2 regions of the Paenibacillus sp. FSL H3-0457 genome follow, and region 2 is predicted to be linked to the other one. Evidence: predicted binding sites of a transcription regulator. Region 2 holds the regulator's gene; the other holds the start of a gene.
What was found. The regulator LexA, encoded in region 2, represses DNA repair genes until DNA is damaged. The targets are predictions, from matches to a motif close to CGAACATATGTTCG.
Positions count from the first base shown of each region.

Region 1: MHH25_RS16455 (DNA polymerase IV) is a predicted target of LexA. The motif match lies at 5,181-5,194, and genes of this name have one in related genera.

Region 1 is NZ_CP150283.1:3,721,349-3,732,265, forward strand. It holds gene MHH25_RS16435 (LysR family transcriptional regulator) at 1-710, shown strand, start outside; gene MHH25_RS16440 (class I SAM-dependent methyltransferase) at 777-1,493, shown strand; gene MHH25_RS16445 (fructose-1,6-bisphosphatase) at 1,755-3,686, shown strand; gene MHH25_RS16450 (chromosome condensation regulator) at 3,877-4,764, shown strand; gene MHH25_RS16455 (DNA polymerase IV) at 5,220-6,458, shown strand; gene MHH25_RS16460 (YolD-like family protein) at 6,455-6,802, shown strand; gene MHH25_RS16465 (hypothetical protein) at 6,804-7,172, shown strand; gene MHH25_RS16470 (hypothetical protein) at 7,283-7,675, shown strand; gene MHH25_RS16475 (radical SAM protein) at 7,772-8,605, shown strand; gene MHH25_RS16480 (helix-turn-helix domain-containing protein) at 8,802-9,158, opposite strand; gene MHH25_RS16485 (ABC transporter permease) at 9,296-9,952, shown strand; gene MHH25_RS16490 (glycine betaine ABC transporter substrate-binding protein) at 9,964-10,869, shown strand; gene MHH25_RS16495 (ABC transporter ATP-binding protein) at 10,883-10,917, shown strand, end outside.
Region 2 is NZ_CP150283.1:4,035,904-4,046,820, forward strand. It holds gene MHH25_RS17845 (ABC transporter permease subunit) at 1-824, opposite strand, end outside; gene MHH25_RS17850 (HAD family hydrolase) at 1,381-2,172, opposite strand; gene MHH25_RS17855 (hypothetical protein) at 2,201-2,710, opposite strand; gene MHH25_RS17860 (DUF896 domain-containing protein) at 2,836-3,045, opposite strand; gene MHH25_RS17865 (LysM peptidoglycan-binding domain-containing protein) at 3,141-3,518, opposite strand; gene lexA (transcriptional repressor LexA) at 3,816-4,442, shown strand; gene MHH25_RS17875 (aldehyde dehydrogenase) at 4,548-5,849, opposite strand; gene MHH25_RS17880 (bZIP transcription factor) at 7,282-7,920, shown strand; gene MHH25_RS17885 (hypothetical protein) at 8,250-8,561, shown strand; partial or broken gene MHH25_RS17890 (fibronectin type III domain-containing protein) at 8,745-9,100, opposite strand; partial or broken gene MHH25_RS17895 (fibronectin type III domain-containing protein) at 10,222-10,471, opposite strand; gene MHH25_RS17900 (kelch repeat-containing protein) at 10,537-10,797, opposite strand.

The DNA.
Region 1 (10,917 bases), 310 kb from region 2:
ACGCCCAAGGCGTTCTCGAAAAAATGGACGAAGCTCGTAGTGCTGTCCATGATAATGAAAAACTAAGTGGAACCTTAACGATAAGTGCGAATGAGGTTATTTGCTCCTATCGGCTCCCACCTGTCTTCCAACGGTTTCGTTCGCAGCATCCGGGAGTTCGCTTAATTTTCCGCTCAGTTCCGAATCAAGAGCTCAAGCAAACGCTCTTTGAGGGAACCACGGATATTGTTTATATGTTGGATGAACCCATTCGCTCGAGTGGACTTTCCGTGGAACCTTTGCTGGAAGAACATTTCCGATTGTTAGCTGCTCCAGATCACCCACTCGCCAAACGAACTGTGCTGCAATTGGAAGATTTTCATGATGAAGTGTTCCTGACAAATGAGAAGGGTTGTCCCTATCGAACGATGTTTGATCGGTCATTTGAGAAAGAGGGCATTGATAACATTACATATTTAGAGTTTCAAAGTGCTGAAGCCATTAAACAATGTGCAATTTCAGGAATCGGTATTGCCTTTCTTCCTGAGATCGTCGCGGAATCTGAAGTTGAACGTGGAGAACTTGTTGTCCTCCCCTGGCAAATTCCGGACTTGCAGGTATATACACAGATGTTGTGGCATAAAGACAAGTGGCTTTCACCAATGATGTTATCTTTTATAGAAGCAACCAGGGAAGTTTTTGGTTCACAGAGTAAGAATAAAACCGTATAGCTTATGTACGAGACATCAAACTGTTGAGCACAGTAAAATGCTGTTGAAAGTGAGGAGACATTATTTATGATTCCATTAGTATATGACCAGATTAACCATTGGGGAAAAGACGATGAATTTTTCCTTTCATTGTTAAAGAGATTACAAGTAGAATCTATAGCTGACCTGGGCTGTGGAACAGGAAGATGGACTACTCATCTTGTTCAGTACGGTTATAAAATTACCGCTATAGATCCCAATGAAGAAGCGATTGAAATAGCGAGAAGTAAAGATAATTCTGAAAGTGTGGAATGGATTATAGGTGATAGTGCAGATTTACAAACCAATACCTATGATGCGGTAATTATGACAGCGAATGTTGCACAGGTATTTCTTACAGATGACAGCTGGAAACGAGTAATCTCAGACGTATTCCGATCCCTAAAAATCGGGGGTCACTTTATTTTTGATACAAGAAACCCTTTGGTAAAAATATGGGAAGAATGGGAGAAGGACAAAACTCCTGACTTAGCTAAAGATAGACTAAGCGGAGATCCTTTAGAAATTTATACAGAATATGAAGGGTTTGAGGGAGATATTTACACTTTCTATGAAATTGTAAAAAATACCAAAACAGACAAAGTATTAGTTCATGAAAAAATGCAGCTGAGGTTTCGAAATCAAGAAGAATTCAATGAATCGCTGAAACAAATCGGTTTTTCAAAAATTAAAACATATGGTGATTGGGAATTCAAACAAGCAAATTCTCAGAATAGATCGTTTATTTTTCATTGTGTAAAATAGCATTTAGTAAAAAAATGTCGAGGGACCAGAACATTATCCCATTGAACACAATTCTAATTCCTAAAATAACTACAAACATTGTTTATTCAAATCCATTCAATGAAATTTGTTCATATATGATGAACTGGAGTATGATGGGGAAAGGCGATGCTGATAATTACCATGTAATCAATGCCAAGTATAGAGTGTAATTTGATATAGGTCTAAAGCTTTTGGACCCGGCTATACAACACCATACTTCCTTGAAGGGGGACATCTGTTTTGGATGAGCAGTTTCTAGATTTATTGGCCGAGAAATATGATACGGAAGAAAAAATCATAACAGAGATCATCAACCTTGAAGCGATCTCCAATCTCCCTAAGGGAACCGAGCATTTTGTCAGTGATTTGCATGGGGAGTTTCAGGCTTTTCAGCATGTACTACGAAACGGTTCAGGTACCGTCAAAGAGAAAATCAAAGAATTATTCCGGGAGGTTTGGACGGACCAAGAAATCAATGATTTTGCGGCGTTAGTTTATTACCCGGAAGAAAAAATTCAGCTGGTTATAGGGGAACTGAGCAATAAACAGGCTTTGAACCAGTGGTATAGACTGACAATTGAACACATGCTTAAGCTTATTTCTTATGCCTCTTCCAAGTATACACGCTCAAAATTGCGTAAAGCTCTGCCAGAGCAATATGTATATATTGTAGAAGAGCTTCTATACAAGACGGATTCGACCAACAATAAGGATCCTTATTACGAGGAAATATATCGGCAAATTATATCTTTGGGCCAGGCGGACAATCTCATTATCGGCCTTGCCTATACGACACAGCGCCTGGTGGTTGACCATCTTCATGTGGTTGGAGATATCTATGACCGGGGGCCGTACCCCGATAAAATTATGGATACGCTGATCAACTACCATTCTGTAGACATACAGTGGGGGAACCATGATGTCCTCTGGATCGGAGCCTACGCAGGTTCTCTAGTCTGCCTTGCGAATATTATTCGGATCTGCGCCAGATACGATAATCTGGACATCATTGAAGATGTATACGGAATCAATCTGCGCCCACTGCTAAACCTGGCGGAGAAATATTACGAAGACAATCCGTCCTTCAGACCTAAGTTACAGGCTGGACATAATGTATCGGAGCAGGAAATTCTGCAGATCACCAAAATTCACCAAGCCATTGCCATGATTCAGTTTAAACTTGAAAGCCCGATTATCAAGAGACGCCCATACTTTAATATGTCTGAAAGACTTTTGCTGGAGCAGATTGATTACGACAACAATGAAATCAACATCTGCGGTAAAACGTACCACCTGGAAAACACCTGTTTCGCAACCGTAAATCCGCAGAAGCCCGAACAATTGCTTGAGGAAGAACGCCAGGTGATGGAAAAGCTGTTGTTTTCCGTTCAGCATTCCGAAAAGATGGCCAGACATATGAATTTTCTCATGAAAAAGGGCAGCCTTTATTTAAAATACAACGGGAATTTGTTAATCCACGGCTGTATTCCTTTGGATGAAGAAGGAAATATGGAAGAAATGCAGATTGAAGACAAGACATATGCGGGCCGTCAATTGCTTGATGTTTTTGAAGATTATTTACGTTACGCCTTTGCGCATCCGGAAGAGACAGAAGATCTGGCGACGGATATGGTATGGTACATCTGGACAGGAGAATGTTCCTCGCTCTTTGGAAAGAGAGAAATGACCACTTTTGAACGGTATTTTATCCAAGATAAAGAAGCACATAAAGAGAGAAAGAATCCTTACTACCATTTACGTGAAAATGAAGAGATCTGTCGAATAATCTTGCAGGAGTTTGATTTGAATCCAGATCATGGACATGTCATTAACGGGCACACGCCAGTCAAAGAAATTAGTGGAGAGAGCCCTGTTAAAGCAAACGGAAAAATGATCGTGATTGACGGCGGTTTTTCCAAAGCCTATCAATCCACAACGGGCATTGCCGGATATACCTTGTTGTACAATTCCTTTGGCATGCAGCTCGTCGCCCACAAGAAATTTAATTCAAAAGAAGATGTGTTATGTAACGGAACGGACGTGTTATCTCTAAAAAGATTGGTGGACAAAGAACTGGCGCGGAAGCTGGTGAGGGAAACCAATGTCGGAGAAAAGCTGTTGCAGAAAATTTCAAATTTGAAGGATCTATTAGACTATCGCTACATGAAATGAAACGATTGCTAAAGTACACATTCGGATCAACCGTTTGAGTGCAATATGACATAGACGCTCGTATTGGGCAGGGAACTAATAATACCCTGCCTGTGCGAGCCTTTCTTTTGTAACATGCGATTTAACAACAAACTTTATGACTTACAGTTGAACTATCGGCGGATTTTCAATTGGTGGAGGGGAGAAAGATATGGACTACAATTCACGGAATGAAGCGGTTTTTGAGACGAAACGGTTCCGTAACTGTACCATAGCGGCGGGTCGTCGTCATACCGTTGCTCTTATATCTGACGGAACAGTAACAGCTGTGGGTGATAATAAATATGATCAATGTAAGGTAAGCGATTGGTGCCATATTGTCGCAGTTGCGGCTGGTAATGTTCATATGGCTACGAACACCGGTAATGCCCATACCGTTGGTCTTAAATCTGATGGTACGGTAACTGCTATAGGTTGGAATAAGCATGACCAATGCAATGTAAGTGAATGGCGCGATATAGTAACCGTTTCGGCAGGTTGGTGCCGTACGGTTGGGGTTAAATCAGATGGCACCGTGGTTGCGGTGGGGCGAAATAATGAAGGGGAATGCAACGTGAGCAGCTGGCGCGACATTGTATCGGTCACGACGGGTGACTGGCATACAGTTGGTCTAAAATTAGACGGAACGGTAACAGCAGTTGGTAACAATAAATATAACCAATGTAGCGTAAATGACTGGGACGACATATTGGCTGTTGCGGCAGGGTATCTTCATACGGTGGGGCTCAAATCGGATGGCACGGTAGTGGCTGTGGGAAGAAATAATGATGGTGAATGCGACGTAAGCGGTTGGCGCGATATTGTAGCAGTTGCAGCGGGGAGTTATCATTCCGTTGGTCTTAAGTCCGACGGTACAATGGTTGCTGTGGGTTCGAATAAACATCACCAATGTGATGTACGTGGCTGGTACGAAATTCGAGCTATTTCTGCGGGGTGTGCCTATACAATTGGACTGAAATCGGATGGTACGATGGTTGCTGTAGGTGATAATGATTATGGACAATGTGATGTAAGCGGATGGAGTAACATTCAACCATAAAATACTACGAAAGCAGCAGCTGATGTCGGCTGCTTTTGTTATTTGTCGTGGGACAAGAACATGGTTTTATTGCCCATTTGATGGATGTATATCATAGAGGAGTAGTAGAGTGTGAGCACTGTAATGTGCTGGAAGAGGCATTGTTTGACTTCTGGAATGTGAAACCGGGGGTAGATCCGGGTGAAAGTAAATATACCAATGAGACGATAGCTCAAACAACAAGGAGGCAACCGATCAACGTGATCGGCTGTTTTTGTTTAACTAACTTTGTGAATGAAAACTGTGTTTACAGGTGGGAGTTCAAATGCTGGAGAAGCTGGTGTGACTTAGTATGATTTGAATCCATCACTTCGTCGTGGTCTACTATAAATATTTACCTCTTGCATAAGGAACATGTGTTCTGTTTATAATATATACAAACATACGTTCTTAAAAGTACAGGAGTGATTACAGTGTTGACTAAGCAACGAACCATTATGCTCATTGATATGCAGAGCTTTTATGCTTCAGTCGAAAAGGCAAAATTGCCTCAATACAAAAATAGACCATTAGCTGTCGCGGGAGACCCCGCAAGACGTTCTGGAATTATCCTTGCCGCTTGTCCACTAGCCAAAGCGAAGGGTGTATCTACCGCGGAACCACTCTGGCAGTCTCTTCAGAAGTGCCCTGAACTGATCATTGTGAGACCACACATGCAAGAATACATCGAAGTATCCACTCAAATCATGTCCATTATTGAGGAGTTCACTGATCTGGTCGAACCGTACAGTATAGACGAATTATTCGCTGATTTTACAGGGTCTATGCATCTATTCGGTAATGATCCAATCGATTTGGCCAAGCAAATTCAAGACAAAATCTATAATGAAACAGGCGTTTACGCGAGAGCTGGCATTGGTGAAAACAAAATCATCAGTAAATTATGCTGCGATATGATCGCTAAAAAAGCAGAGGGGGGCATTTTCCACTTAAAAAAAGAGGAGTTACACCTCCATATTGGAGATAAGCCCATCCGCGATATGTGGGGGATAGGCTCCAGAATGGAAAAACATCTGTGGAAGATGGGCATCCGAACCATTAGAGACCTGGCAAATACACCTCTTTCTAAACTAAGAAATAAGTGGGGGGTTAATGGAGAAGTCATCTGGCGAGTCGCAAATGGACTCGACAATTCGCCGGTAACCGTCAACACGCACAGTACACAAAAAGATATTGGAAACGGAATGACCCTGCCTAGAGATTTCACAGAGGCTTGGGAGATCGAAGTGGTTATTCTCGATATCTGCACTGAAGTATGCAGAAGAGCCCGCAAAAAGGGACTGATGAGTAGTGTCGTATCTGTGAGTGTGTCTGGAGCGGATTTTGACCACCCCACTGGTTTTCACAGGCAGGTTAAACTGTCTGATCCTACAAACATAACCGTTGATGTATGCAAGATAGCCAAACGCATATTCCATCAACACTGGGATGGGCAACCTGTGCGCCGTGTAGGCGTATCCCTATCTCAATTATCCAACGCGGATACATATCAACTATCTTTTTTTGATGATCAAGAGCAGAAACGGGCCATTGATCAGGTGATGGACGACATTAAGGATCGATTTGGCGACATTGCCATTTTACGAGCGAGCTCCATTACGGCTGCGGGTCAAGCGATCGATCGAGCATCTAAAATTGGGGGGCATTATAAATGAGCAAAAAACTGGAGGCCAATGGATTATGGGAATCGAGCCGCATGATGCTTCCTCAACATAAAGAACGAATTATACAGCATCGTACTCAAGTTCATTATCTAACGAAACCGCTGATCCATGAAGATGAGTGGGAGATTATTACACAAAATATAGATATGTCGCTCAATTATACATTGCAAGCCACCTTTGCAATATTTACTGAGTCAGGCAATCGGTATATACACGGGATCGTCACTTCAGTCAGTACCTTTGGAAAGAAAATCAAAATTGAAATGGAGAATGGATTTGAATGGGTCGATTTTGATCAATTGGTCGCTGTGAAACTTGAAGAAGGAGGCGTATAAAGTGCGACAGACTTGCGAGGAACTTTCACTCGTGAAGAGGGTGGTAGAGCTCCCTTATCTTTTAGGTGCTCTGGAGGTAGATAAGCATAAAATATACGCTTCAAACTTCAAAATGAAATCTGTGTATGTTGACTACTTGGACGGTACCCAAAAGAAAATTGCTTTAGAAATGTACAAATCAAAACAAAGGCTAAAGGAACATCATATTAAAATCATAGATGAAGTGAGATCTGAGCTGAGTTTAACGGTAGATTATTCGGTGAGAGGTTACATTCATAAAATGACATTATTATGGAGCAAAGTGAAAGTGGATGTAACCTTAATGCTTACCGAACATATGAACGTTGATATTACTGATTTGCTCAAATGAACATAGAAAATAAGAATCTAACTCATGGATGCAACAAGTACGAGCAGATCTTTTGGCAAACCGGGAATCACAAAAAAGATAAATAAAAAGGCAGAGTAAACTATGTTTGGATGTCAAAGATAAAAAAACTCCATTATTATAAATCTGCCCCTGTATTCAGTAAGGACATTCAAAAGAAAAGCCGCGAAGGGGGAGGAATAGCAGAAGGTTTAAGACAGTCTAAAAATCAGCAGGATGCCCAATTTCCGGGTTCGCTTGCGGGACGTAATTATCAAGTCATCATTGTAGGGAAACAATTGCTTCAATGTAAGGATTGGTTTAAAGTACTTGATGTCATGTTCCGCGATCCTCGCAATACGATTACCGACCGCATCATTGCTTTTGACGGTCCTATTGCGGATATTTTCAATTTTCAAGCCAAAGATAAGCCGCCGTTACCTTTATTTATAAAAACGGTTGTTTTGTTGTTAACACCCAATAGTTACATTCTGGTTCCTATCTAATAAAAAGGTGCCTACTTTTCAAGTAGCATGAGAAATTTTAAGATAAAACGCAAGAGGAGAAGTGGGCATAAAAGTAATTGAGGGGATGGTAGCGTCATGCCAATTGAAATCAAAGACATTGTGTCTAAGAAAATATTAAGTGAAGTAAAAGGTTATCTAGATATTGGTTTTACTCATTCACTAAATCCCTATACGGGTTGTGCATTTGCTTGCGAATACTGTTACGTCAGAGAAATGCCTATTCAAAAGTTTAAGGATATTCCTTGGGGATCGTGGGTCGATGTTAAGAAAAATGCAGCAGAAAACTATCTAAGGGAAGTCTCTCTTCTAAGACGTAAAAATAAACCCATAAGTATATTCATGTCATCAGCCACAGATCCTTATCAACCTGTAGAGCAGAAGGCAAACATTACAAGAAGCCTATTGGAAGAAATGGATAAAAACCCACCAGATTCGCTTCAAATTCAAACTAGAAGCCCGCTGGTTGCCAGAGACCTTGATATACTGCTGAAATTAAAGGAAAAATGTAGAATTATGGTTTCAATGACAATCGAGACAGATCGCGAAGACGTGAAACGAATTTTTTCGCCCTATGCTCCTGGAATAGATTTACGAGTTAAAGCCTTGAAAAAGATAAATGATGCAGGGATACATACACAAGTATCTATTTCCCCTGTGCTACCTTTTTCACCTAATTTCGCTAACATGTTACAAGGCATAACTGATCGAATTTGGATTGATACGCTATTGATTGGTGATGGTCAAATGGGGATGAGATCTAAGCGGTTAGGGATGCCACAATTATTTGGGGCGAACGGCTGGGAGAAATGGTACGAGAAAAGAATTCATCTGAAAGTCGAAAAATATTTTAAGGCAAGGTTTCCATCTGAAATTATTCATGTATCCAAAAACAGTGCATATCCATTTTGATTTTAAATAGCCATTCATTTAATGAGGATCTTGCCCGTTTTTTCTTCATGCAATAGAAATATTGCAGAAACTGGTGTTCGAAGATCAACTCTCTCATACGAGTCAATGGAGGACGTATGAGTCCTCCATTGATTTAACTTAAAGATGTAGAGGGATTCATTCTATTTTGAAATGACCGTGGAGTAACAATTTGACATCATTCACTCTGATGAATATCGTTTGGAAGCTCATCATTGAGTTTCTGGTACCCGAGCCCCCATGTTTCCATAGAGAATATAATTGGCTTCAGTGAATTTCCTAAATCACTTAAGCTGTATTCGACTCTCGGAGGGACTTCTGCAAAAACAGTACGAATGACAATTCCATCCTCTTCCATTGAACGTAAATTTTCAGTGAGTACCTTCTGACTGATCTCCGGGATACTTTTACGAAGTTCTCCGAATCGATGAGTTCCCTTCAAAAGATCCCTCATAACCAATAACTTCCACTTGTTACCTATCAATCCAACTGTCGTTGCGACGGGACACAACGGCAAATCTTTTTTTGGAATCACTACATTATCGCCTCCAATAGTTACTATTAGGTTCCTATACAACAAAAAGGTGCCTACTTTCAAAACCACTACATTGCTTATATTATAGTTCTGTCGATAGAAAAAGCAAATGAAAATGAATGAAAGGAGGAGGGGGTTTGCAAGAAAGTTTATGGATGCAACTGAGTGACTATTTTTCGAATCATATGTTAACGTTCTTGAATTCTTGGAGACAGCATTTAGAGATCAGTTTATTGGCATTGATGGGTTCTACACTTATCGGAATTACATTAGGTACCTTATCAACTAAATACGGTCGTTCCGAAAAATGGATCCTTTCGTTATTTCAAACATTACGAATCGTTCCCAGCCTAGCGATCTTACTTCTGTTGCTTCCTATCATGGGTACTGGAATTAAGCCGGCCCTTGTCGCTCTCATTATTTTAGGAATCCCTCCTATCTTAATGAATACAGTATCCGGGTTACAAAGTGTGTCCATGTCTTTACTTGAATCTGCACAAGGTGTAGGGATGTCTGAACGACAAATTAGATGGAAAATCCAATTTCCAGTGGCTGGACCATTGATTTTGACAGGGATTAAAACCGCTGCGATTGAAATTATCGCCAGCGCTACTTTGGCTGCCAAAATTGGAGCTGGCGGATTAGGAGAGATCATTTTTACCGGTTTAGGGCTCAATCGAACGGATTTACTTTTAATTGGTGGTATTTCAGTAGCGATTCTGGCTATTGGTATAGGGTTTATTTTAGATCTGTCTGAACGTGTATTGTTTAGATATAAATTCTTGCAAAGGTAGGGTCCACACAAATGAAAAAGAACATAAAGAAAAAATTAGTTTTAGCCATTTCAATCACGCTTGTTTTGTCCATAATTTTGAGTTCATGTGGTAATAAAACGAATAATAATGGATCGACAATACGAATTGGTTCAAAAGACTTCACTGAGAATTTAATTGTCGGGGAGCTATATGCGTTGGCTTTGGAGAGCGCGGGGTATCAAGTTGAGCGGTTTCCCAATATTGCGGGTTCCATCATTCATTCATCGATTGTTAATAACGATATCGATATGTACCCAGAGTACACAGGTACGGGTTTGTTGGCCGTTTTGAAGATGGATTTGATGACAGATCCGGATGAAGTGTATACAACAGTCAAAGAAGAGTACAAAAAGCAATTTAATATCTCATGGCTCGATTATTCAAAAGCAAATGATGGAGCAGGTCTCGTTATTCGAACGGAAGTATCACAAAAATTAGGGATCAAGACCATTACTGACTTGCAAAAACATGCCGGTGAGATTCGATTTGCTTCCCAAGGAGAGGTTGACCAGCGCGCTGACGGTATTCCAGCATTAGAGAAAGTGTATGGCAAGTTCAATTGGAAATCATCCAAAGTATATGATAACAGTTTGAAATATGAAGTGCTTAGAAACAACGAGGCTGATGTCGCGCCCGCATATACCACTGAAGGTCAGTTGGTGAACAAAGACGAGTTCACTCTATTGGAAGATGACAAACAAGTATGGCCACCTTATAACTTGGCGCCTGTTATCCGTGATAATGTGCTCTCAACGGACCCCGGCATCGCTGAAGTGATCAACAAGGTTAGTTCGGTATTGGATACAGACACCGTAACCGCACTAAACGCAAAAGTGGACGTAGACAAAGAAGAATATGAAGATGTAGCAAAAGAATTTTATGATTCCATTAAATAAGGATGGCGTTAACATGAATCCAACAGCAATCGAATTCCATGATGTGAG
Region 2 (10,917 bases):
TAAGTGGAGATCACATCAGATGTCTCGTAGATCAGCGGATTGTACAAGAGTAAGATTTTTTCAAATCCAACAGCCAAGAAATTACCCATGTTCAAAATCAATAACGTCACAATCGTTGGCAAGATCCCTGGTAACGTTACATGAATCGTTTGCTTCCACCGATTGGCACCATCGATACGCGCAGCTTCATACAAAGAATCATCAATGGTTGTCAGTGCAGCCAGATACAGAATCGCTCCCCAACCCATACCCTGCCATACCTCGGAAGTGATATAGATTGTTCTGAACCACTCAGCCCGCTGCATAAAAGGAATATTGTCTCCGGTGAAGAAAGCCACCAGTCCATTAATGGAACCATTCACTGCTGTCAGCTGCAGGATCATACCTGCAACGATAACGATGGACAGAAAATGAGGCAGATAAGACGCGGTCTGTACAAACTTTTTGAATCGTTTACTCTTCACTTCGTTAAGCATCAAAGCAAAAATGATTGGAACCGGGAATGTAAAGAGCAATGCAAGTCCGCCCAACATCAGCGTATTACCGAATACTCTCCAGAAGGTAGGGTCTTCAATAAACATTTTGAAGTATCTTAATCCAACCCACGTTTCTCCAAATATACTTCCCCCGGGAACAAAACGTCTGAACGCAATCACATTACCAATCATCGGCCCATATTTGAAAATAAGGAGATAAATGATGGGAAGGATTAATAGTGAATACAGCTGCCAGTCTTTGCGGAACAAAGTTGCTGCCGTTCGTAATCTGCTCTCTTTACGTAAAGATGTCATGGTTAACATTGTTTTAGCGGTTTCCGACTCCATGTGTTTTCACTCCGATCCAGGACTTGATAAGTAAGAGTAATTCATGTACATTTCCCATCGTTTCTCCTCTTGTAGAGGGCAACAATTCCTTCAACTTCACCCCCACTACCAAATAGATAATTGCTAAATGTAAGCGATATCAATTCGGTGTATTATGTTGAATCACACAATCCAAGGTGCTTCACCTCATTCATTAGCACTTACTAAGTGGTGTGATTTCCAAATCGGAAGAAGATACTCTAAAATATTAAGCGCTTACAATCAATCGAAAATAATAAGCAATAACTCCCTGCCTCCATTTAATGAAGTAAGTCAAAAAGATATTGCTTTATGACAATCTAAATACTAGTCATACTAGTATGTTAGTTACATTCTAATCCAGCTTCCCTCTAATTTCAATAACTTTTAGCAAAAAAAATGGAGATCTCTTTTAACAAGGTAATTTACTCAACAAGCTCAAATAAAAAAACATTGGTAACTTCAAGAACGACATCATCGTTCATTGAAGCTTCCAATGTTTCAGGGTGCTGAGGAAAGATGTTATAACTGATTCCGCTTAGAAATTAGCAATAAGCTGATTTAATTCCGATAAATGTGTTATTTCATGGTCTGGCGCATACGCTTCATTGTTGGTCTTATGCTCACGGTTAATCCATACGGATTGGATGCCAGATGATAAAGCACCACGAATATCAGTCGTTAACTTGTCTCCAACCATCATGCTCTCTTCGGGTTTAACACCCAGTTTACTCAAAGCATGTTCAAATATCGACGGATCTGGTTTTCCTTTTCCGAAGTTACCCGAGATAATAATCTCATCAAAGAAAGGAGTCAATTCAGGTACACCATCCAACTTTTCTTGTTGCAAAGCAGGACAACCGTTTGTTAACAACAACAGTTTGTACTTGCCTTGTAACTGACGCAAGGTATCCATCGTTTCTTCGTACACATGAGGTCTGGATCTCCGTTCTACTCCAAACTGCGCAGCAAGTTGTTCAGCAAGATCTTCCCGATCTATACCCAACTTCAACAAGCCACGACGCCAGGATTCTTTACGGTAAACTGGAGCAAGCTGTTCCAACTGACGGAACTCAGGTTGATCCCCACCAGTAAAGTTAGCCCATAGGCCTTCAAACGGATTGATTCCAATCATTTTGGTAAAAGGAAAGGTTTCATATGATTCATACAGTCCACGTGCCTCATTACGAACAGCTTCTTCAAGTTCTTCTGGTTTGACCCCAGTCTCTTGCGCTGCGATTAGACAAGTCTCATGAAAAGCTTCTCGAACACTACGCTCATCCCATAATAAAGTATCATCTAGGTCGAACAAAATCGCTTTTAACGCCATTCCGATCATCTACCCCTTTATGCAATAATTACTTTTCGACGGTTTCCACGGTGATCTGGTGTGCTTTTGCAAACTTCAGCAAACGTTCTGCAATCGCATCTGTATCGTAACGGTTCAATAACTTGGTGAACACCCATCTTTTCCCGCGACTGTTATGTTCGATAACAACTGTACCTGGTTCAATTCTGAATTTGACGATATCGTCAACCCCAATTGAACGTTCACGATTACCCTTCGTCGTTATAATCCGATTACTGCTAATCTTGATGTATGGACGTCGAAGCATGAAGATGACTGCCAAAAATACGTAAAGCAGCATGGTCACCCAGTCCCAAGTTGTCATTGGAGCTTGCACAAGGAACGTGCTCATAAACAGATACAAAAAGGCGAGACCAATCAAAAATATAGGGAACAAAAGACTGCGTCCCTTAAAGACTTCTTCACCTGGTGTACCTGTGATTGGTTGACCACTTTTTTTGCGTTGCTGATTTAACTGCTTGGAATTTTTCTTAACCGTTCTCTCGAACGAACGCGACATGAGAATCCCCCTTATGTGTCTTTGTATCGGCTTACATAATTGCAAACCAACATTTCCCCCTATAAATTGCACACTCAAAATAACAGGAAGAAACCTAAATATCATAATGATATCATTAGGTTTCGTTAGTGTTTGAGTTTGCCTTGGTGGCCTTTGTCATTCTCATCATCAACAATCTCAATGGTATCCAGTTGTTGTCTGAAATTGCTGCGAATATTACTCAAATAAATCTCTCTTAGTTCGGCACGTTCAGCAAGTTCTTCCTCCGACAATCCAGTGGACTTTTGCTTACGAGCCAATTCGTTAATGCGTGCTACCAGACTATCTATATCCAAGCTTGTCCCCTCCAAAAATACAAAGTCATATTAACTTTGCCATTATAAAGGCTGCTTGTCAAGTTGACACGCGCTAACACTCATTGATGTGCATTTTATTCTGCAAATTGCGGTAGAGCTAGTACTTGTCCCACTTGGATGGATGTTGTATGAAGTTGATTCACTTTCTTAATCGCTTCTATATAAATACGTGTATCCATATTCGTCGGTTTATGTTCCAAAGAAATACTCCATAATGTTTCCCCTTGTGAAACAGCTATCTTTCCTCCTGGCAGAACATCATTCTCATTGCCGGCAAATACAGTTAAAACGGTGCTGCATCCAATAAATATAATCATAGAAGTAATGGCTACCTTTAACATCCATGAAGAAATCTTGAAACGCGCTAAAACCTTCTTGTAGTTCCCTATGTTAGACTTCACCAGTTCCGAATTCATTGGTTCATAAATGCTTTGATAAGTAGAATATCTCATTAAATCCCCGCCTCCAAACGTTTGTTCCTATCTGTTGAAATCAATATAACACGAACACTTGTTTTGTTCAATAGATTTTCAGAACAATTGTTCGCTTCTTTTTTAGAAGGAACAATATCTTATTTCAAGTACTTGTGCAAAACATTTGCAGTATTATGCTCTGACTTTTGGACAATTTCTGTTCTATAAGCTAAAAAACACTGATTTAATGCTATTTTATTTAGAACTTATGTTTGTACGAACGGAGGTTCTATGTTATAATTTTCCCAAACGTTACTAAAATGGGGTTGATACGGTATGTCGAAGATATCCAGCAGGCAGCAGGCTATTCTGGAGTTTATACGAAATGAAGTCCGGTTGAAGGGGTATCCTCCTTCCGTACGGGAAATTGGTGAAGCGGTTGGACTGGCTTCCAGCTCAACAGTACATGGACATTTGGATCGTTTGGAGAAAAAAGGTTTGATCCGACGCGACCCTACCAAGCCAAGAGCCATTGAGCTTTTGAGCCAGGAAGAATCTGAGCATTCTCATCAATTTGCTCATAGCGTTGCACGTATTCCTGTCGTTGGTAAGGTTACAGCCGGGGTTCCAATCACTGCAACCGAGAACATTGAAGACTACTTCCCTCTTCCTACACATTATGTAGGCGAACAGAAAGTGTTTATGCTTTCAGTAGTCGGAGATAGTATGGTGGAAGCTGGAATCGTTAATGGAGATTATGTTATTGTCCGTCAACAGCAAACTGCTGATAACGGTGATATCGTCGTTGCAATGACTGAAGACGATGAAGCTACAGTGAAAACGTTCTATAAAGAGAAAGATCATATTCGCCTTCAACCGGAGAATGCGACCTTCGAACCTTTACGTTTGAAACATGTTAGTATTCTGGGTAAAGTCATTGGCCTTTTCCGAGATATTCATTAATATTTAACTTGAGTAACAAAACTAGATGTAATGAAATACGAAAGAGGTTATCCTGATCAACAGGACAACCTCTTTTTTTCATGTTTATGTTATTTTAGCGGCTAATTATTCACTGCGTTTCAGAACACTTTTGTGATGCGAGAACACATCAAAGCTCTGTTGTCCGTGATATGAGCCCATGCCGCTCTCTCCTACACCACCAAACGGAAGGTAGTGTGATGTCATATGAGAAAGTGTGTCATTAATACATCCCCCACCGAAGGATACTTGATTCAGAACCTGATTCTGCAGTTGCTCATCCTGTGTGAAGAGATATAGTGCCAATGGTTTTGGCCGGCGAACAATCTCATCTAGCATAGGATTCAGGTCACTGTACGTAAATACAGGAAGAATCGGACCAAAGATCTCTTCTTGCATGACAGCTGATTCCCAGTTCACATCTCCAAGTACAGTCGGCTCAATGAGCAACTGCTCTCGTACAGAACGTCCACCAATCAGCGTTTTGCCATCTGTTAGGAATTTCGACAACCGATCAAAGTTACGCGAGTTAACAATATGCGGGAAATCAGCGTTCTGTAACACATCGTCCCCAAATTTATCTTTGATCTCTGCGCCAATCAGATTTATCAATTCGTCATGAACTTGTTCATGTACAAGCAAATAATCCGGAGCAACGCAAGTTTGGCCTGCATTCAGGAACTTACCACGAACAATACGCTGGGCCACCAGCTTCAGTTCTGCATCGTTATGGACAATAGCAGGACTCTTGCCCCCTAGCTCCAGGGTTACAGGAGTCAAATGCTCCGCAGCTGCCTTCATAACAATGCGACCAACACCTGTGCTTCCTGTGAAGAAAATATAATCAAACTTCTCTTTCAACAATGCTGTACTGGCTTCAACTTCCCCTTCCATAACGGCGATATACTCCTGAGGGAAGATCTCCTGAATCAGATCATATGTCAGACGAGATACCGCTGGTGTTAATTCAGAAGGCTTGATAACTGCACAGTTACCGGCTGCAATTGCTCCAATCAGTGGACCAAAGGCCAGTTGGAAAGGATAGTTCCAAGGTGCAATAATAAGAGCCACTCCGTATGGTTCAGGGTAAATGGTGCTCACCCCATCCGGCATAGCCGAATTGGTTGGGACTTGTTTTGGTACAGCCCATTCCTGCAGGTGTTCTAATGCAAAATCCAGTTCACCCAGAACAATGCGAATCTCGGAACCGTAAGCTTCCGCCTCTGATTTGTTCAAATCTGCCCGAAGTGCATCTTGAATCCGTTGCTGATACTTTTCAATTCCTTTTCTAAGCTGTTGAAGTGAATTAATCCGATACTCAATATTTTTAGTTTGTCCTGTATAAAAAAATGTACGTTGATCTGTCACCAGTTGTTTTGCCTGATCCATATTAACATCTCCAATTAATTATTTAAAATTAAATTGTTAAAAATTTAATTAAAGTATACCTCTTCTATATGAAACTTTCAACATACAAATGAAACATTTATTTGTATGTATTTGAACGATGGTTGGAATTTTTATAGAGTGAAAGCTAGTACTTGCTACTATGTAGTGGCTATTAGAATTTCTAAGGAAGCTTAATTTAGATTTTTTGCTTCCGACAGTTTGATGCACTGTAAGAAAGAATTCTAATCTCAGTTTCTCTTTAATAAGTTAGTAGATAAATGACAATCGTTTTGCGCTAAAACAAGCATGAAGTGATACAATTCATCAGATGGAGAGGTTTAGTTACCAAATATAAAAAAACTCCCCTTTCATTAATGAAAAGAGAGTTTTGCGGTTTACCATTATCTAAATCGACGAAAGAATGTGTTTTGTTATATAAATGTAAGCCTTGGTTACAAATAAACACAGAAATGTGGGCTGGTGAAGAAGAATTCAGGGGACATTTTTGGGCATTTTGTGGGCGCCTTTTTTTCTTATTATAATGAAGAAACTCATTTCAAATACTCATTTTGATTGCATTACTACTCTGACATTAAAAGCAATAAATTATAGCGCTGGTTAAATTAAAAATCTCCTAAACAAAATATTAAACTTATACAAATATTGTAAATTATAAGCTCGCAATTCATAAGCGATACAATCCCTTTAATTAACCGAGATAATTTCGGCTAAAGAAATCGAGCGGAACTCACCCTCTAACATCAACTTTATTTCACACCGTACAAAGTCTAATCCCACAACTACTCCTGAAATCGGCTCTTCAAAGAAAGAGTTAAATAATTTCAAATAAACCGTCTACTACTATTATAAGAGCCAACTAGTACCTAACTGGTCCGCTGTGTTTCCTGATCGTCCAAATCAGGGTTGCCGCGGCTCTCTGTGTTCAGCCATAATCAACCTGGATGTCTCACAATCCGTTATCTATCAGTCTGCTACGCATGAAAGCCCCATAATATTAGCCCAAAAATCGATGTTCCCAGAAGTTCGTGTGCGGCCTACCTTAGGACGTTCTCCCCACCCAGCCTTCTAAGATCACTTTGTAGGACATTTCAGACCATCTTCCAAATGTATAGTTTTCCGCTCCCACAAGAGCGTCAAGAGCAGCCATGACGTTCGTCTTATGTTTACCCGTTTCGGCTATAATCTCATGTATAGTAGGAAACCTACGCCGTCCACCTTTGTACTTATCTAAGATCCGGAGGACCTTTCTTTAACAATCCTTTAACATATCAATCACCTCACCAATACTATGTGAGAAAATAAGTTCGTTTTTAACATTAAATTCAGAGATATCTGCAATTATATATAGAAACATTTACCTAGGTCTGATAGACTATGTAATAAGAATATTAATAGGAGGATTATTAGTAATATGAAAATAGTACCAGGAATTTTGCTTATTTCCGCATTTTTAACACTTGCAGCTTGCTCACCTCAACCTAATGCCGATTTAAAAAGTGATGGGGTCGTCGCAAATGAAGTGGAGTCCACTGTGTCGCAAACAGAACCAACAGAAGAGTCAAAAGATGAAATAACAACAGATTCTGTCAATGAGGAACAAGAAATTACTGCAACTACAATTAAAAAAAATGATACAGTAACGATAGACGGGTATGCGGAGCTTTCAGTCTCTAAACAAAAGTTTTCTAAAAAGATTGAACCTTCAAAACCAGGTAATTTCTACACGTACTACGAATCAAAGGAAGAAGATTCTACATATTTTGCACTCACTGTAAAAGCTAAAAATTTATATACTACTGGCATTGATGCAGATGAAATAGCAAATGTCACCTTGATATATGATAATCAGTATGACTACCCTACATTCAGCACTGTTGAGGAAAAAGGAGGAGAAGACTTTACTTATAGCAACATCACTAGTGTCAATCCTCTAAAAACTACAACGTTATATTATCTAGCCGAGATACCGAACGAAGTCGCTGATAGTGATAAACCGTTAAAAGCTCTGATTAAGGTAAAAGACAATACTTTTGAATATACCATTAGATAATTAAAGGCCCTCCCACATATTTGATGGCAGGGCCATTTTTTCACATAAATTAGAACGTTCGTTCTTTAATATACAACAAAATTTCCTAGTCATTTGGACCAGTACATTTATAGTAGCATTCATGGTAGAGAGTAGTAACATCATCCCCAGTTTACTATGAAAATATTCTTAATCAGTTGGAGGAATTTTTGGAAGTTACGTTAGTAGATCTGTAGGGTGTGAAATACAAATCACAACGTGATATATGTCATAATTTTACATTGAATTATATGGTATTTTTAGAAAGTAAAGTTTTATAATTCATTCACAAAAATTTAGGAGGTATTTACATGAAAAAGAAACTAGCCACAATTGGAGCGCTCACTGCTATTGTAGCAAGTATTGCTGTTCCAGCATCACTTGCTTCTGCCTCATCTTCTGTTCAAGGTTCTGTAACTGCACAAAGTGTTACGATTCAGGCGACGCAAAAATATGTGAGATATTCAGATGCTAACAATAAGTATGGAGATGCGAAGTATGTTCCAAAGACATATACTTATGCTGATGGAGTTTGGTATGGAGTACTCAATCTAGCATCTACTACCTACTCAAACGGATTATATTACGGAAACTATGAAGGTTACGTAACGAAAATGGAGTAATTTTGTCATCATAATAAAATTCACGTATATTAAATATAACAATAATAAAAGAAGGCTTCTGAATTCAATCAGAAGCCTTCTTTTATTACAGGGACATCTAAATGACCCATCAGAATAACCGTTGGAGAATAACTACCTTTATTATTCACTTACCTCAAACGTCAGAACCCGATCATATAAGATCTAGTCCTTATTGCTCTTGAAAGGCCCTTTCTTATTTTCATGCTTGTCAATTGCATAAGATGTTTTTCTGCTTCCAGCTTGTTTTGCTTCGTACCAATCGATAAAGCTGTTAACTTCTTGCATAATCAGATCGAACTCTTTTTCTAAGCCGGTAGTCATGGTCCCACAAGGATAGCACGGTTCAGGTTCAACTGCAGGCCCTTGAGGAGTGGCAGATGCCTCATTGGAAATTCAGATTCAACACTATTAACAATAGCACTCACTCCAAAATAGTATGTAGTTCCATTAGTTAGTCCCGGAATAACGAAATTCCCAAATTGATCTTTTGTAGCTTTTACTGTTTCTGTAACTTGCCCGATTCGATTCAATAATAAATTATGTATTTTTCAACGTTCTGAGGAGCCATGTATGGCCTCCGTTTTTGTGTCCTGAATTCGTACTATTTCGGAAGTATCTACCGCCCATAATCTTAATGGATAACAGGTTATATCCTTTTAATGGAGCGCCATAATCAATGAGTTGCTCAGGATCCACTTGGATTCCTGCAGATGGATACGCGTACCTGAGTCAAGGCTGCTGTGAGGAAGTCTTGAAACTCGTTTCAAATACTCACTTTGATTATATTACTACTCTGACATTGACCGCAAGATATCTAGTCTATATGACGCTGGTTAACTCGAAAATCTCCTAATTAAAATAACATGCTTATACAGATATTATAAAGGTATAAGATCGCAATTCTAAAGCGATACAATCTCATTAATTAACAGAGAACAATTTCGGCTAAAGAACCCAGCGGAACTCATCCTCTAACATCAGCTTTATTTCACACCGTGCAGAATTTAATCCCACAACTACTCCTGAGATCGGCTCTTAGAAGAATGGGTTAAATAATATCAAATCAACCGTACTACTTCTATTATAAGAGTCAACAAGTACTTCACTGATCCGTTGCATTTCCCAATCGTCAAGTTCCGGCTTACCACGTCTCTTCTGTTGCTCACACTGAGCCAATCATGCCTCTCTGTGTTCAGGCATAATCATTCTAGATGTCTCATACAATCCGTTATCCTTCCGCCTGCTACGCATGACAAGCCCCCTTAATATTGAGTCCAATAGTCAATGTTCCCAGAGGATGGTGTGTGGTCTACCTTAGGACGTTCACCCTCACGTTCCCAACCCTCAAGGATAACAATATTGGCCGTATCCGACCTGTTATCCCAGTGTATGTATCCCGCAACCACTAGAGCGTCCATAGCAACCATGACGTCTGGTTTATGCTTGCCCGTTTTGACTGTAAGTTCATGGATAGTAGGAAATCTACGCCGTCCACCTTTGTAGTTATATAAGATCCTAAGGACCTTTCTTTGATAATCCGTTAACAAGTAAATCACTTCGTGAACACTATATGCGAAGATAAGTTCTTAACGAAACAAGAAAAAAGCCCCATCAGCATAAGTGGACGGAGCATTCCTCATTAGTATTCACTTACCTCACACGTAAGTACACGATCGAATATGATGTTAGTCCTTGCCGCTCTTGAACGGGCATTTGTTATTATCTTGCTTGTCAATCGCGTATGATGCATTTCTGCTTACTGCTTATTTTGTTTCATTCCAATCGATGAAACTATTTACTTCTTGCATGCTCAAGTCAAATTCTTTTTCCAGGCCGGTAGTCATAGTTACAACGAGGATCGCACGATTTCCTGTAGGTTGTCCAGGTTCTGGATCAGAAATCGTTGCTGGATTTGTGGGTTCATTTTTATAAATGTAAATTTTCAGGGCTGTCTTCAAAGTACTACTTCCATTAGTACCACCAATAATAAAATATCTCCATTGACAGTTACTGCTACGCTTTGATTTCTTGGGGTAGTTAAATCTTTGAATGATCTAACTTCGTTGATTTCAGGATTATATACTTCTACTCTTGATTGTGAGTTAGTATTGTTAAGCCCACCTAATACATAAATTTCCCCATTATAAACAGTTGAAGGTGCAGAAATAGTAGCTGTTTTAAAGCTATTTATTTTTGTCCATGTGTCATTAGCCACAATATACTCGTATATTGCCCTAGACATCCCACTAGTGAAACTGGTTCCTCCGCCATAAGTATACATTTTTCAAATGTATAGAAAAATTTGACATTTATAATGTAAATATATACTATTAAA